4 regions of the Bacillus sp. M13(2017) genome follow, and region 1 is predicted to be linked to each of the others. Evidence: riboswitches for the same ligand, from Rfam matches in the RefSeq annotation. Region 1 holds a riboswitch; each other region holds the start of a gene.
What was found. Region 1 has a riboswitch for S-adenosylmethionine ahead of mtnK (S-methyl-5-thioribose kinase). Riboswitches for the same ligand answer to the same signal wherever they lie in the genome.
Positions count from the first base shown of each region.

Region 2: it holds a riboswitch for S-adenosylmethionine, as region 1 does, so the genes downstream of both, CGQ22_RS29735 (MetQ/NlpA family ABC transporter substrate-binding protein) here and mtnK (S-methyl-5-thioribose kinase) in region 1, are expected to answer to the same signal.
Region 3: it holds a riboswitch for S-adenosylmethionine, as region 1 does, so the genes downstream of both, CGQ22_RS19790 (cyclase family protein) here and mtnK (S-methyl-5-thioribose kinase) in region 1, are expected to answer to the same signal.
Region 4: it holds a riboswitch for S-adenosylmethionine, as region 1 does, so the genes downstream of both, CGQ22_RS29805 (peptide ABC transporter substrate-binding protein) here and mtnK (S-methyl-5-thioribose kinase) in region 1, are expected to answer to the same signal.

Region 1 covers NZ_KZ268500.1:771,530-774,704, forward strand. The annotation lists gene CGQ22_RS04490 (pyridoxal phosphate-dependent aminotransferase) at 1-569, opposite strand, end outside; gene CGQ22_RS04495 (carbon-nitrogen family hydrolase) at 667-1,446, shown strand; SAM riboswitch class I at 1,518-1,659, shown strand; gene mtnK (S-methyl-5-thioribose kinase) at 1,750-2,931, shown strand; gene mtnA (S-methyl-5-thioribose-1-phosphate isomerase) at 2,928-3,175, shown strand, end outside.
Region 2 covers NZ_KZ268524.1:16,691-19,865, reverse strand. The annotation lists gene CGQ22_RS29745 (DUF6612 family protein) at 1-45, opposite strand, end outside; gene CGQ22_RS29740 (NAD(P)-dependent alcohol dehydrogenase) at 203-1,111, shown strand; SAM riboswitch class I at 1,191-1,305, shown strand; gene CGQ22_RS29735 (MetQ/NlpA family ABC transporter substrate-binding protein) at 1,391-2,203, shown strand; gene CGQ22_RS29730 (methionine ABC transporter ATP-binding protein) at 2,216-3,175, shown strand, end outside.
Region 3 covers NZ_KZ268508.1:75,489-78,663, forward strand. The annotation lists gene CGQ22_RS19780 (ATP-binding protein) at 1-547, shown strand, start outside; gene CGQ22_RS19785 (hypothetical protein) at 777-1,157, shown strand; gene CGQ22_RS19790 (cyclase family protein) at 1,185-1,817, opposite strand; SAM riboswitch class I at 1,903-2,015, opposite strand; gene CGQ22_RS19795 (PRK06851 family protein) at 2,164-3,175, shown strand, end outside.
Region 4 covers NZ_KZ268524.1:32,254-35,428, reverse strand. The annotation lists gene proC (pyrroline-5-carboxylate reductase) at 1-306, shown strand, start outside; gene CGQ22_RS29810 (aldo/keto reductase) at 308-1,141, shown strand; SAM riboswitch class I at 1,294-1,398, shown strand; gene CGQ22_RS29805 (peptide ABC transporter substrate-binding protein) at 1,531-3,171, shown strand.

The DNA.
Region 1 (3,175 bases):
AAAAAATCTTTTGATGCAGTAGCACCGGTCGGATTATTTGGATAGTTTAAAAACATTAATTTTGCACGCTCGGCAATAGAGTCATCGATTTTCGTATAATCTGGTAAAAAATTATTTTCTGCAATAAGCGGCATTGTTTCAAATTGTGCTTTTGCTAAAGCAACTCCTGATAAATAATCTGGATAGCCTGGATCTGGAACGAGAATAGTATCACCAGGGTTTGTAAAACAAACTGGTAACTCTACTAATCCAGCCTTTCCCCCAAACAAAATAGCAACTTCTGTTTTTGGATTTACTACTACATCATATTCACGTTGATAGAATGTTGCCACGGCTTCTTTTAAACTTTCATGTCCGCGAAATGGCGGATATTTATGATGAATGGTCTTTTCTGCAGCATCTTGTAAAGCTTTTACGATATGCTGCGGTGTTGGTTGATCTGGATTACCTTGACCTAGATTAATAACATCGTGACCAGCTGCTACGACTTTGTTAACTTTTGCAACAAGTGAAGCGAAAAATTGTGTCGGCAATGATGTTACTATCTCAGAAGGTTGAAATAATTTCATACTTTCCACCTCTTTTGAAAGTTGTTACAATTCTAGTGACAAATGATATAATCTTTCCAGTATTTTGTAAAGAAAAAATAAGAATGGGGCTGACAAAATGAAAGTCGCATGTATTCAAATGGATATTGTTTTTGGAGATGTAGAAAAAAATATTGAGAATGCTAAAAATAAAATAAGCGAAGCTATGAAGGAAAGGCCAGATGTTATCGTCTTACCAGAATTATGGACAACAGGATATGATTTAACAAGACTTTCTGAAATTGCAGATAGGGATGGATTGGAAACGAAAGAAAAGTTAAAAGAATGGTCGAAACAATATGGTGTACATATTGTTGGTGGTTCCATAGCGAAGCAAACGGAACAAGGTGTTACAAATACAATGTATGTTGTAAACAAGGAAGGAGAACTAGTTAATGAATATAGTAAAGTACATTTATTTCAGCTTATGGATGAACATAAATATTTAATAGCTGGTAATGGTACGGGCGAATTTAAGCTAGATGATGTTGAATGCGCTGGAACAATTTGTTATGATATTCGTTTTCCAGAGTGGATGCGTGTCCATACTGTTAAAGGGGCAAAAGTATTATTTGTTGTAGCTGAATGGCCATTAGTTCGTTTAGCACATTGGCGTTTGCTATTGCAAGCAAGAGCAGTTGAAAATCAGTGTTATGTTGTTGCTTGTAATAGAGCAGGAAAGGATCCGAATAATGTGTTTGCAGGTCATTCTTTAATTGTGGATCCTTGGGGTGAAGTTGTAGTAGAGGCGAATGAAGAGGAATCAATTTTATTTGGAGAGCTTGTATTCGAGAAAATTAAAGAAGTACGTAAAGGAATTCCAGTTTTTGCGGATCGTCGTCCAGAATTATACAAATAAAATGTTGACAAGTGATTTTTATTCTTGGTATAGTCTTCAACATAAAGTTAAAAATTCAAAAAATTATATAACTCTTATCAAGAGCAGGTGGAGGGATTTGGCCCGATGAAACCCAGCAACCGACCGTAATACCATTGTGAAATGGGGCGTTTATTACGCCAAAAGGCACGGTGCTAATTCCAGCAGAAAGTAAAACTTTCTGGCAGATAAGAGGGGAGAAGATAAACTTCAAACCTCTTTCTTAGTGAAAAGAGGTTTTTCTGTGTTAGAAAAACCTCTGAATTTAAAAAGGGGGAGAAGACGATGGGATATTATTCATTAACAGAAATAACAGCTGTACAATATGCGAAAGATCATGGCTATTTTGAAGCGAAGGCAAATGTCGTTTGTCATGAAATTGGAGACGGAAACTTAAATTACGTGTTCAAATTAGATGATGGAGAGAAGTCTATTATAATAAAACAGGCACTGCCATATGCGAAAGTAGTTGGTGAAAGCTGGCCATTGTCTATAAAAAGAGCAACGATTGAAAGCAAGGCATTACAAATTTTTGCGCAGTATGTACCGGATTATGTTCCAGTAGTGTACAGTCATGATGAAGAGTTAGCGATAACGGTAATAGAAGACTTATCAAGACTAACAATTACAAGAAAAGGATTAATAGACGGAGAAGAATATCCGCTTTTATCCCAGCATATCGGCCGTTTTCTAGCACATGTTTTATTTTATACTTCAGATTTTGGTTTACAGTCAGAAGAGAAGAGGGTACTAGAAGGTACCTTTGTAAACCCGGACCTTTGTAAAATTACAGAGGATTTAGTGTTTACAGATCCGTTTGGACATTATGATACAAATGATTATGAGCCAGATTTACAGCTCGTGGTTGATGAACTTTGGAGTGATAAAACTTTAAAACTAAAAGTAGCACAATATAAATATAAGTTCTTAACAAGAAAAGAAACTCTTATTCATGGTGATTTACATACTGGTAGTATTTTTTCGTCACCTTCTGAAACGAAAGTGATTGATCCAGAATTTGCGACATATGGCCCATTTGGATTTGACATAGGTCAATTTATTGCAAATCTATTATTAAATGCTTTATCTAGAGAAGAAGAAAAAAGAAGTGTACTATTTTTCCATATAGAAAAGACGTGGAGTTATTTTGTAGAAACTTTTACAAAGTTATGGATTGGAGAAGGTATAGAAGCATATACGAAAGAAAAACAATGGTTACCAATTATTTTGCAAAATATCTTTACTGATGCAGTTGGATTTGCCGGATGTGAACTAATTCGTAGAACAATTGGTTTAGCTCATGTAGCAGATTTAGATGAAATAGAAAATAAAGAAACAAGAATTCAAGCTAAGAAACAAGCGCTATCCTTAGGAAAAGAACTAATAAAATATGAATCTAAAAGTGCTGATATTCAACTGTTTCGAACATTATTTCAACAGACAGTTTCAAGGGGTGTAAAAGCATGAGTACAATCGTTACTGTTCCGAGATCTGTAAGTTGGAAAGGTGATGCAATTGCGGTATTAAATCAAACGAAATTGCCACATAGCACAGAATACAAAACATTAACGACTATTGAAGAGGTTTGGAAAAGTATCATAATGTTAGAAGTACGCGGAGCGCCTGCAATTGGAATTGTAGCTGCATTTGGCTTGGCGCTTGCAGCGAAAAAATATAATACTTTACATATCGAAGAATTTCAAAAGAAGTT
Region 2 (3,175 bases), on a different contig from region 1:
ACCGACTGCAAGTACTAAGCTTGAAATTAAAATAAATTTTTTCATAACATCCCCTCCTCCCCAAAAATAATATCATCTCTTTTCCTATGAAATCCATATAATTCTTAATATTCCTCTTTAAATTTATTTTCTATATAGCAACATGTTTGAGAAAAACTTTAAATATGTTGTAAATAATAACAACTCATTTCAGGAGGTCATTATGAAAGCTATTATTTGCACAAAGTATGGACCACCTAATGTTCTCCAGCTTCAAAATGTAGAAAAGCCTAAACCTAAAAAAAATGAAGTATTAGTTAAAATTCACGCAACAAGTGTATCGACTGGAGATTGTAGAATACGTGGCTTTAATAGCCCCCCCTTATTTTGGATTCCTATGTGGATCATATTAGGTTTCAGAAAACCGAGAAAACCTATACTTGGCGTAGAGTTATCCGGTGAAATCGAAGACATTGGAACAGATGTAACACAATTTAAAAAGGGAGATCAAGTTTTTGCATTAACAGAACTAAACCTTGGTGGTTATGCGGAATACACATGCGTGCATGAAAGTGGATTAATAGCATTAAAACCTACCAATGTGACATATGAAGAAGCTGCCGTTATTCCTTTTGGCGGAACTTCAGCATTACACTTCCTTAGAAAAGGACAGATAAAAAAAGGGCAACGAGTACTTATATACGGCGCCTCTGGGTCAGTAGGGACAGCTGCCATACAACTTGCTAAATACTTCGGGGCGACTGTCACAGCCATTTGTAGTAGTTCGAATTTCGATTTAGTAACAACATTAGGGGCAGACAACGTAATTGATTATATGAAAGAAGATTTTACTAAGCAGGGCGAGCACTACGATATTATATTTGATGCAGTTGGAAAATATAAAAAGTCTCTTTGTACAGATGCATTAATGCCTAATGGAAAATATGTATCTGTGAACGGAATGATGGCAAAGGTCAGTAAAGAAGATATGAACCTGCTAAAACAACTAGCTGAAACAGAAAAGCTAAAACCTGTTATTGATAGAACTTACCGATTAGAAGAAATTGCTGAAGCACATATATATGTAGAAAAAGGACATAAAAAGGGAAACGTTTCGATTACCTTAAAATAAAATATATTCTGAAAATATTATTGACAATTCTTTTTGTACGATTTACTATTAGTACCATATTCAAAACTACATACACATACTCTTATCAAGAGTGGCGGAGGGACTGGCCCGATGATGCCCGGCAACCGAGCTTATGACGTATAAGCTAAGGTGCTAATTCCTGCAAAACGATTTTTCGTTTTGGAAGATAAGAGAGGAATCTATTTCGTCTATTCGGCACCTCTCTTATTTTTGGGAGGTGCTTTTTATTTTGGAACGTATATGAAGGAGGATTTATAGATGAAAAAGGTATTATTAAGCATTGTAAGCGGAGCAGTATTGTTATTAGGCGCATGTAGCGTGAGTTCAAATAAAGAGGTAAAAGCATTAGACGAGAAAAAGATTACTGTCGGTGTAACAGGTGGACCACATGAACAAATTTTTGAAAAGGTAAAAGAAGTTGCAGCAAAAGATGGTCTCGAAATTGATATAAAAGTATTTAATGATTATGTAGCGCCAAACGTATCATTAGATGAAAAAAGCCTTGATGTAAATAGCTACCAAACGAAATCTTATTTAGATGTATTTAAAGCTGAACGCAATATGAAATTAACTGAAGTATTTTCAACAGTAACATTCCCTATGGGCGTATATTCTAAAGATGTAAAAGATGTAAAAGATTTAAAAGAGGGCGACGCAATTGCTGTACCAAATGACCCAACAAATGAACTTCGAGCTTTAAAATTATTTGAAAAAGCAGGGGTTTTAAAAGTTGATCCAAAGGCTACAGAAAAAGCGACTGCAAAAGATGTAATTGAAAATCCAAAAAAATTAAAGATTGTCGAATTAGAGGCATCTCAATTACCAACGCAACTAAGTGAAGTGAAAGCAGCTGCAATTAACACAAACTTTGCATTAGGTGCAAAATTAAGTCCAGCGAAAGATTCTATTTTCCGCGAAGGAAAAGATTCACCATATGTGAACTGGGTTGTTGTTCGTACTGAAAATAAAGATGATGCCGTTGTAAATAAATTAAAGAAAGCTTATCAATCTAAAGAAGTAAAAGAGTTTATCGAGAAAAAATTTGATGGTTCAGTTTTACCATCTTGGTAGGAGCTGACGATAATGATTGAATTACAAAACATATCCAAAGTATTTACAACAAAAAAAGGGAATGTTGAGGCTCTTAAGTCTACTTCCCTTAAAGTAGAAAAAGGCGAGGTATTTGGAATCATTGGGTATAGTGGCGCTGGTAAAAGTACATTGATTCGATGTGTAAATTTATTAGAAAAACCAACGACAGGAAATATCATTGTAAACGAACAAGACTTAACAACGTTATCGACAAAAGAACTAGCAAAAGCGAGACAAAAAATCGGAATGATCTTTCAAGGATTCAATTTACTTAAAACTGTTACCGTTTATGAAAATATCGCATTACCGTTACGGCTTGCTGGCATTCCAAAAGCAGAAATTGAAAAAAGAGTAGAAAAGTATTTACGCATTGTCGATCTTTTTAATCGAAAAGATGCGTATCCAAGCGAACTTTCTGGTGGTCAAAAACAGCGTGTTGCAATTGCTCGTGCGCTATCACATGAACCTGAAGTGTTATTAAGTGATGAAGCAACGAGCGCATTAGATCCAGAAACAACCGATTCTATCCTTGATTTGCTATTAAAGATTAACGAAGAAATCGGAATTACGATTTTACTCATTACACATGAAATGAATGTCATCCAGCGTATATGTGACCGCGTTGCTGTTATGGAACATGGATCTGTAGTCGAAAGTGGAACTGTAAAAGATATTTTCACAAACCCACAACATGTAACAACGAAGAAATTTGTAAATAGCGCATTTGCAGCGAAAATTCCAGAAGAGGTACAGAAAGAACTACAACGTACTGGAGAAATTGTAACACTTTCATTTATTGGCACTACTTCAGGGGAACCTGCCTTAGCCGTTGCCACAAAACGTTTCCAAGTGTATCCGAATATTTTATCCGGTAATATTACGCAGTTAAAACATGAAGCATATGGGAAACTAGTCGTTCATATGCAAGGGGAACAAAATGAAATCCACCGT
Region 3 (3,175 bases), on a different contig from region 1:
TCCAACTGATACGATGAGCTACGACATTATGCTACAAGAAATTGAAAGAGTCAATGGATTTGTTAGTGAATTAATGTTGTTAGGAAAACCAAAGCCAACAAATTATGAAAGGTGTAATATACGAGACATCCTTCTATATGTTGTGCATCTAATGGAAAGTTATGCAATGCAATATAGAGTTAAATGTTATTTACAAGTAGATGGGAATTTACCAACTATAAACGGTAATGATAAGCAATTAAAACAAGTGTTATTAAATATCATTAAAAATGGAATAGAATCAATGCCAGAGGGCGGAGAAATCCATATCCGTGCATATCAAAAAACGCAAGGATATTTGTGTATTTCTGTTGAAGACCAAGGATTTGGTATAGAGAATGAGAAGTTAGAAAAAATCGGCAAGGCGTTTTACACAACAAAGGAAACTGGTACAGGACTTGGATTAATGATTACATATAAAATTATTAAGGAACATCAAGGGAGTATCACAATCCAAAGTAGTATAGGAGTAGGAACAAAAGTAGAAATTTTTCTGCCGACCGTTTAATGTATTGGGAGAAAAGATTTTTCAGAAAAGTGTTCTTGTTGTGTAAATATAAACATTTTATAAAATGTTTCAAGAAGGGTTTTTTTTATAAAATACTTCGTTTATAATGGAGGAAAATATCGACATGAGATTGATTGCTCATGTAGCGGTTCAGTAGTGTTATGAAAAGATAAGAAGGGGTGCACGCGCATCCTTTTTTCTATGCAGATATTATGAAAGAGGTGGTATGATGGAATTAACATTAAATTCGACTGTATGTTTACACACGATTCAATTTCGAAAAGAGCAAAAGAATTATATTGTAAAAGATACAATTACAGGAGAAAAATATGAAATGCCGCCACTTTGGATTGATGCATTGGCAATGATGCGTGACGGTTTTTTATTGGGGGAAATTGAGGAGAAATTAAAAGAAGAGTATCCATCCGAAGAAGTGAATATGTTAGCATTCACGAAGCAACTGTTAGAACTAGAACTTGTTGAAATGGTAGATGGGGAAGAAATAGCTTGTACAAAGAAGAAAGAGAAGGATTATTTAGCTTGGTTACGTCCCCATGTTGAGCAATTCTTTCTTAATTTAAATAAAAAAAATAGAAGCAAAGGTCAATGATGATCTTTGCTTTTTTGTATAGTTTGTTTAAAAAATTACAGCGAATGCTCTTGCGAAAGCACCGTCGCTATCTTTAATTTTTAAAGGTGCTGCTGAGAAGAAGAAACGTTTCGTGTGAATGGCATCTAAGTTTGTTAAGTTTTCGATTAAATAAATATTATTCCCAAGTAGTATGTGATGAATTGGTGATGTTTCTGTCGTTACCTCATCAGGAGAAATAAAATCTAAACCGACAGATTTTACTTTTAATTGTACTAGTTCCTCGGCTAATTCTTCAGAAAGATAAAAAGCTTCTTTCTCATACGCCTCTGTATTCCATTTAGTAGATAGATTGGAATGGAAAATAACAATATCTCCTTCTCTTATATCAGCATCGTGCAGTACTTCTTTAGGTAGTTTTCGTTCTTGTACATGAGTTACATCAATAAGAATCGCTTCGCCTACAAATTGATTTAGGGGTAATTGATCGATAGTCGTTGCGCCTGAAATAAAATGCGCAGGAGCATCACAATGCGTGCCAACATGAACGACAGAATGAAAATCTGTAACTTGATAGCCTGATTCTTCAACACTTGTAACAGCTTCTAGTTGTATTTTAGGTGTTCCAGGAAATTGAGACATATTATTTTCAAATGTTTGCGATAAATCAATTACTTTCATTTTACATACCTCCAATATATGTTTTTCAAATAATAAAAAGCTCACCCTTCAATATCAAGAAAGGTGAGCTTTACATGCTAGTTGAATTTTATCTTCCAAAATGCAATGCATTTTGCAGGAATTAGCACCTATTCAGTTTGTATAAACTGAGGTTGCTGGGCTTCAAAGGGCCGGTCCCTCTGCCTCTCTTGATAAAGAAGTATTTAATTTTAAAACCGGAATTTTCCGATAGTTAAATTGTAATTCATTTCCTTTTTGCGTGCAATACAAAATAGGTATTCACCCAAATAAAGCTACGCGCATATTGTAGCTTATGTAAATAGAATGCTGCGAAGGAGTGAGTGCAGTGACAGGAAATGTATTGAATTATTATGCTGGTGGTAATACAGCTAGGGGATTTCATAATTTATATGAAGAGAATTTAAAAGGGTTAGACAGATTATTTATCTTAAAGGGTGGTCCAGGAACGGGGAAATCTTCTTTAATAAAGGCAATCGGTCGTGAATGGGTTGAAAAAGGATATGATATTGAATTTTTACATTGTTCTTCTGACAATAAATCGGTTGATGGTGTAATTATCCCAAAATTAAAAGTAGGAATTGTTGATGGGACATCACCACATGTAATTGAGCCCAAAATGCCAGGAGTTGTTGAAGAGTATATAAATTTAGGAATTGCTTGGGATTCAGATAAACTAAGGAAGCAGAAGTTAGAAATTGAAAGATTTGTTTCAGAAGCAAGCAAAGCTTTTCAGTCTGCTTACGCATGTTTTAAAGAGGCATTGCTTATACATGATGAGTGGGAGAAGATATATATTGATAATATAGATTTTAATAAAGCAAATGAATTAACCGATCAGCTAATCCAGAAATTATTTGCAGATAAAAGCGGGAGACAATCGCTTGTAAAACATCGTTTTTTAGGAGCTGCTACACCGAAAGGAGCAGTTGATTTTGTTCCTAATTTAACAGAAGGGTTACCATATCGTTATTTTATAAAAGGGCGCCCAGGCTCTGGAAAATCAACGATGCTCAAAAAGTTAGCTAAGGCAGCTGAAGAAAAAGGGTTTGAAGTTGAAGTATATCATTGCGGATTTGATCCGAATAGTCTTGATATGGTTATCGTAAGAGAATTAGGCTTTGCAATTTTTGATAGCACTGCACCACATGAATATTTTCCAAGTCGCGAGGGTGATGAAATTATTGATATGTATGCCCTTATTGTTACCCCAGGGACGGATGAGAAATATGCGAAGGAAATTCGTGATGTTTCCATTCAATATAAAGCAAAAATGAATGAGGCGATGTCTTTCTTAGCAAAAGCAAAATCGGTTCGTGATAAATTAGAACGAATTTATA
Region 4 (3,175 bases), on a different contig from region 1:
GTTCATCAGCTTACTGCAGTTACTGGAAGTGCACCAGCCTTCCTTTATTACTTTGCTGAAAGCTTAATTGAAGCAACAAAAAGTTATGGAGTCGATGAAGAAACCGCAAAACATCTTGTCATTCAAATGATTTCTGGCTCTGCTTCTATGCTCGAACAAACGCAAAATCCAGCTAACCTCCGCGAACAAGTAACAACGCCAGGTGGTTCCACAGCTGAGGGTCTCAAAATTTTATACGAGTATAATTTTTCAGAGGCAATTCAAAAAGCAGTAGAAGCAACAAACAAAAAAGCTAGGGGGAAATAATATGATTTTAACAAGTTTAAAAGACTATACAACATTACATAACGGTGTAAAAATGCCTTGGTTTGGTTTAGGTGTTTTTAAAGTAGAAGATGGTTCAGAAGTAATTGATTCTGTAAAAGCAGCAATTAAAAATGGCTACCGCAGCATCGATACTGCAGCAATCTATCAAAATGAAGAAGGCGTTGGACAAGCGATTCGTGAATCCGGTGTTTCACGTGAAGAATTATTTATTACCTCAAAAGTATGGAATAGCGATCAAGGATATGAAACAACACTTCAAGCATTTGAAACTACATTAGAGAAATTAGGTCTAGAATATTTAGATTTATATTTAGTACATTGGCCTGTAAAAGGGAAATATACTGAATCATGGAAAGCATTAGAAAAACTTTATAAAGATGGTCGTGTTCGCGCTATCGGTGTGAGTAATTTCCACATTCACCACTTACAAGACGTATTTGAAATTGCTGAAATTAAGCCAATGGTCAACCAAGTGGAATACCACCCACGTTTAGCACAAGAAGAGTTACATGCATTCTGTAAAGAACATAATATCCAGCTTGAAGCTTGGTCACCATTAATGCAAGGACAACTACTAGATAATCCAACGTTACAAGAAATTGCGACAAAATATAATAAATCAACTGCGCAAATTATTTTACGCTGGGATTTACAAAACAAAGTTGTAACAATTCCTAAATCAATTAAAGAACATCGCATTATTGAAAATGCAAACATCTTCGACTTTGAATTAAGTGCTGATGATATGAAAGCAATTCAAGCTTTAAATGAAGATCGTCGCGTTGGTCCAGATCCAGATAACTTTAACTTCTAGTAGAAAAACCACTGCCATATGCAGTGGTCTTTTTATTTAAGAAAACTGAAAATTTAAACTATATTCCATTCAGTTGACACTTCATTATTCAAGGTGTAAGATTTTGAATTATCAAAGAAACACAAAAATTAATAAAATTTATTCGTTTACTCATTGTATCAAGAGAGGTGGAGGGACTGGCCCTTTGAAACCTCGGCAACAGGTTCATTTTGAATACTGTGCCACTTCCTGCAAGCTTTATGCTTGAAAGATAGAATGAGGGACTTCGTTTATATACGGGTGCATAACTTGTACGTAAAAATCCCTCTTTCTCAATATGAAAAGAGGGATTTTTTATTTTTCATTTCCCTCATCATCATCCAAACTTAATTATTTAGGAGGAAAATCAAATGAAAAAGAAGTTTGTACCCGGTATTGCATCAGTTGTAGGAGTAAGTATTTTATTAACTGGTTGCGGTAGTTATAAAAACGAAGCAAGCGGAGCAAATGCAAAAGACGAGGCACCTAGTAAACAGGTTTTAAACTTATCTTCACCTACTGAAATACGAACAATGGATACGGCTCGTGCTACAGATACTGATTCTGGTCAAGTAATGAGAAACGTATTTGAAGGTTTGTATAATCTTGGTGAAGGTAACAAACCTGTTCCTGGTGTTGCAAAATCTCATGAAGTAAGTGGCGATAAAACGAAATACACATTCCATTTGCGAGATTCAAAATGGTCAAACGGCACTCCTGTTACAGCTAAAGATTTTGTGTTCGCTTGGCAAAGAGCCGTAGATCCAGCAACAGCCTCTGAATATGCATTTCTATTCTTTGATATTAAAAACGCAACAAAAATTAACAACAAAGAACTTCCAGCCGACCAACTTGGTGTAAAAGCAGTTGATGACCATACGTTTGAGGTAGAATTGGAGCGTCCTGTTCCGTATTTTATTAGCTTAACAGCGTTCCCAACATTTCTACCAATTAACGAGGAATTCTTTAAAGCACAAGGTGATAAGTACGCTTTAGAAGATAATACAATCTTGTACAACGGAGCTTTTACACTAAGCGATTGGAAGCACGAACAAAGCTTTAAATTCAAGAAAAACCCTACCTATTGGGATAAAGATACTGTCAAACTAGAAGAAATCAATTTTAACGTCGTAAAAGAAAAATCAACAGAAGTAAATTTATTCGAGTCAAAACAATTAGATCGTATAAAACTAACATCTGACTTCGTCGATAAATATAAAAAGGATGCTAACTTTAAAGAACGTCCAAACGTAGGCGTACAATTTTTACGTATGAATCAACAAAACAAAGTGCTTCAAAACGTTTCTGCACGCCAAGCAATTGATCAAACAATTGATAGAAAATCCTTTGTAAATACGTTATTAAATGATGGATCTACACCAACATTTGGTCTCGTTCCAAAAAACTTTGCAAAAGGACCTGAAGGAAAAGACTTCCGTACTGCAAACGGCGATTTAACAAAAGTTGATACAAAATCTGCACAAGAGTTATGGAAAAAAGCTAAACAAGAGCTTGGTTCGGAAAAGATAACATTAGAATTATTAACGAGTGATGCTGACCTTGATAAGAAAACTGGTGAATTCTTAAAAGGACAACTAGAAAAGAATCTAGATGGATTAACAGTAAATATAAAACCGCAACCGCGTAAGCAACAAGTTTCGCTTTTATTAAAAGGTGACTACGAAATCGGAATTGATGGCTGGAGCCCTGACTTTGCGGATCCAATTACATTCCTTGAGCTATTTACAACGAATAACCCTTATAACTTAGATCATTACTCTAATAAGGAATTCGATGAAACAATAGCAAAAGTGAAAACAACTTTAGCTGGTGATGAAAAAGCTCGCTGGGAAGCATTACTAGCATCCGAGAAAATATTATTTAAAGACTCTGTTATCGCTCCTCTTTACCAAAAAGGCGAATCTTATTTAGAACGTTCTTATGTGAAAGGAATTGTGCAAGTAGACTTTGCAGGTCAATTAAACTTCAAGTGGGCAAAAATTGAAAAATAAAGTG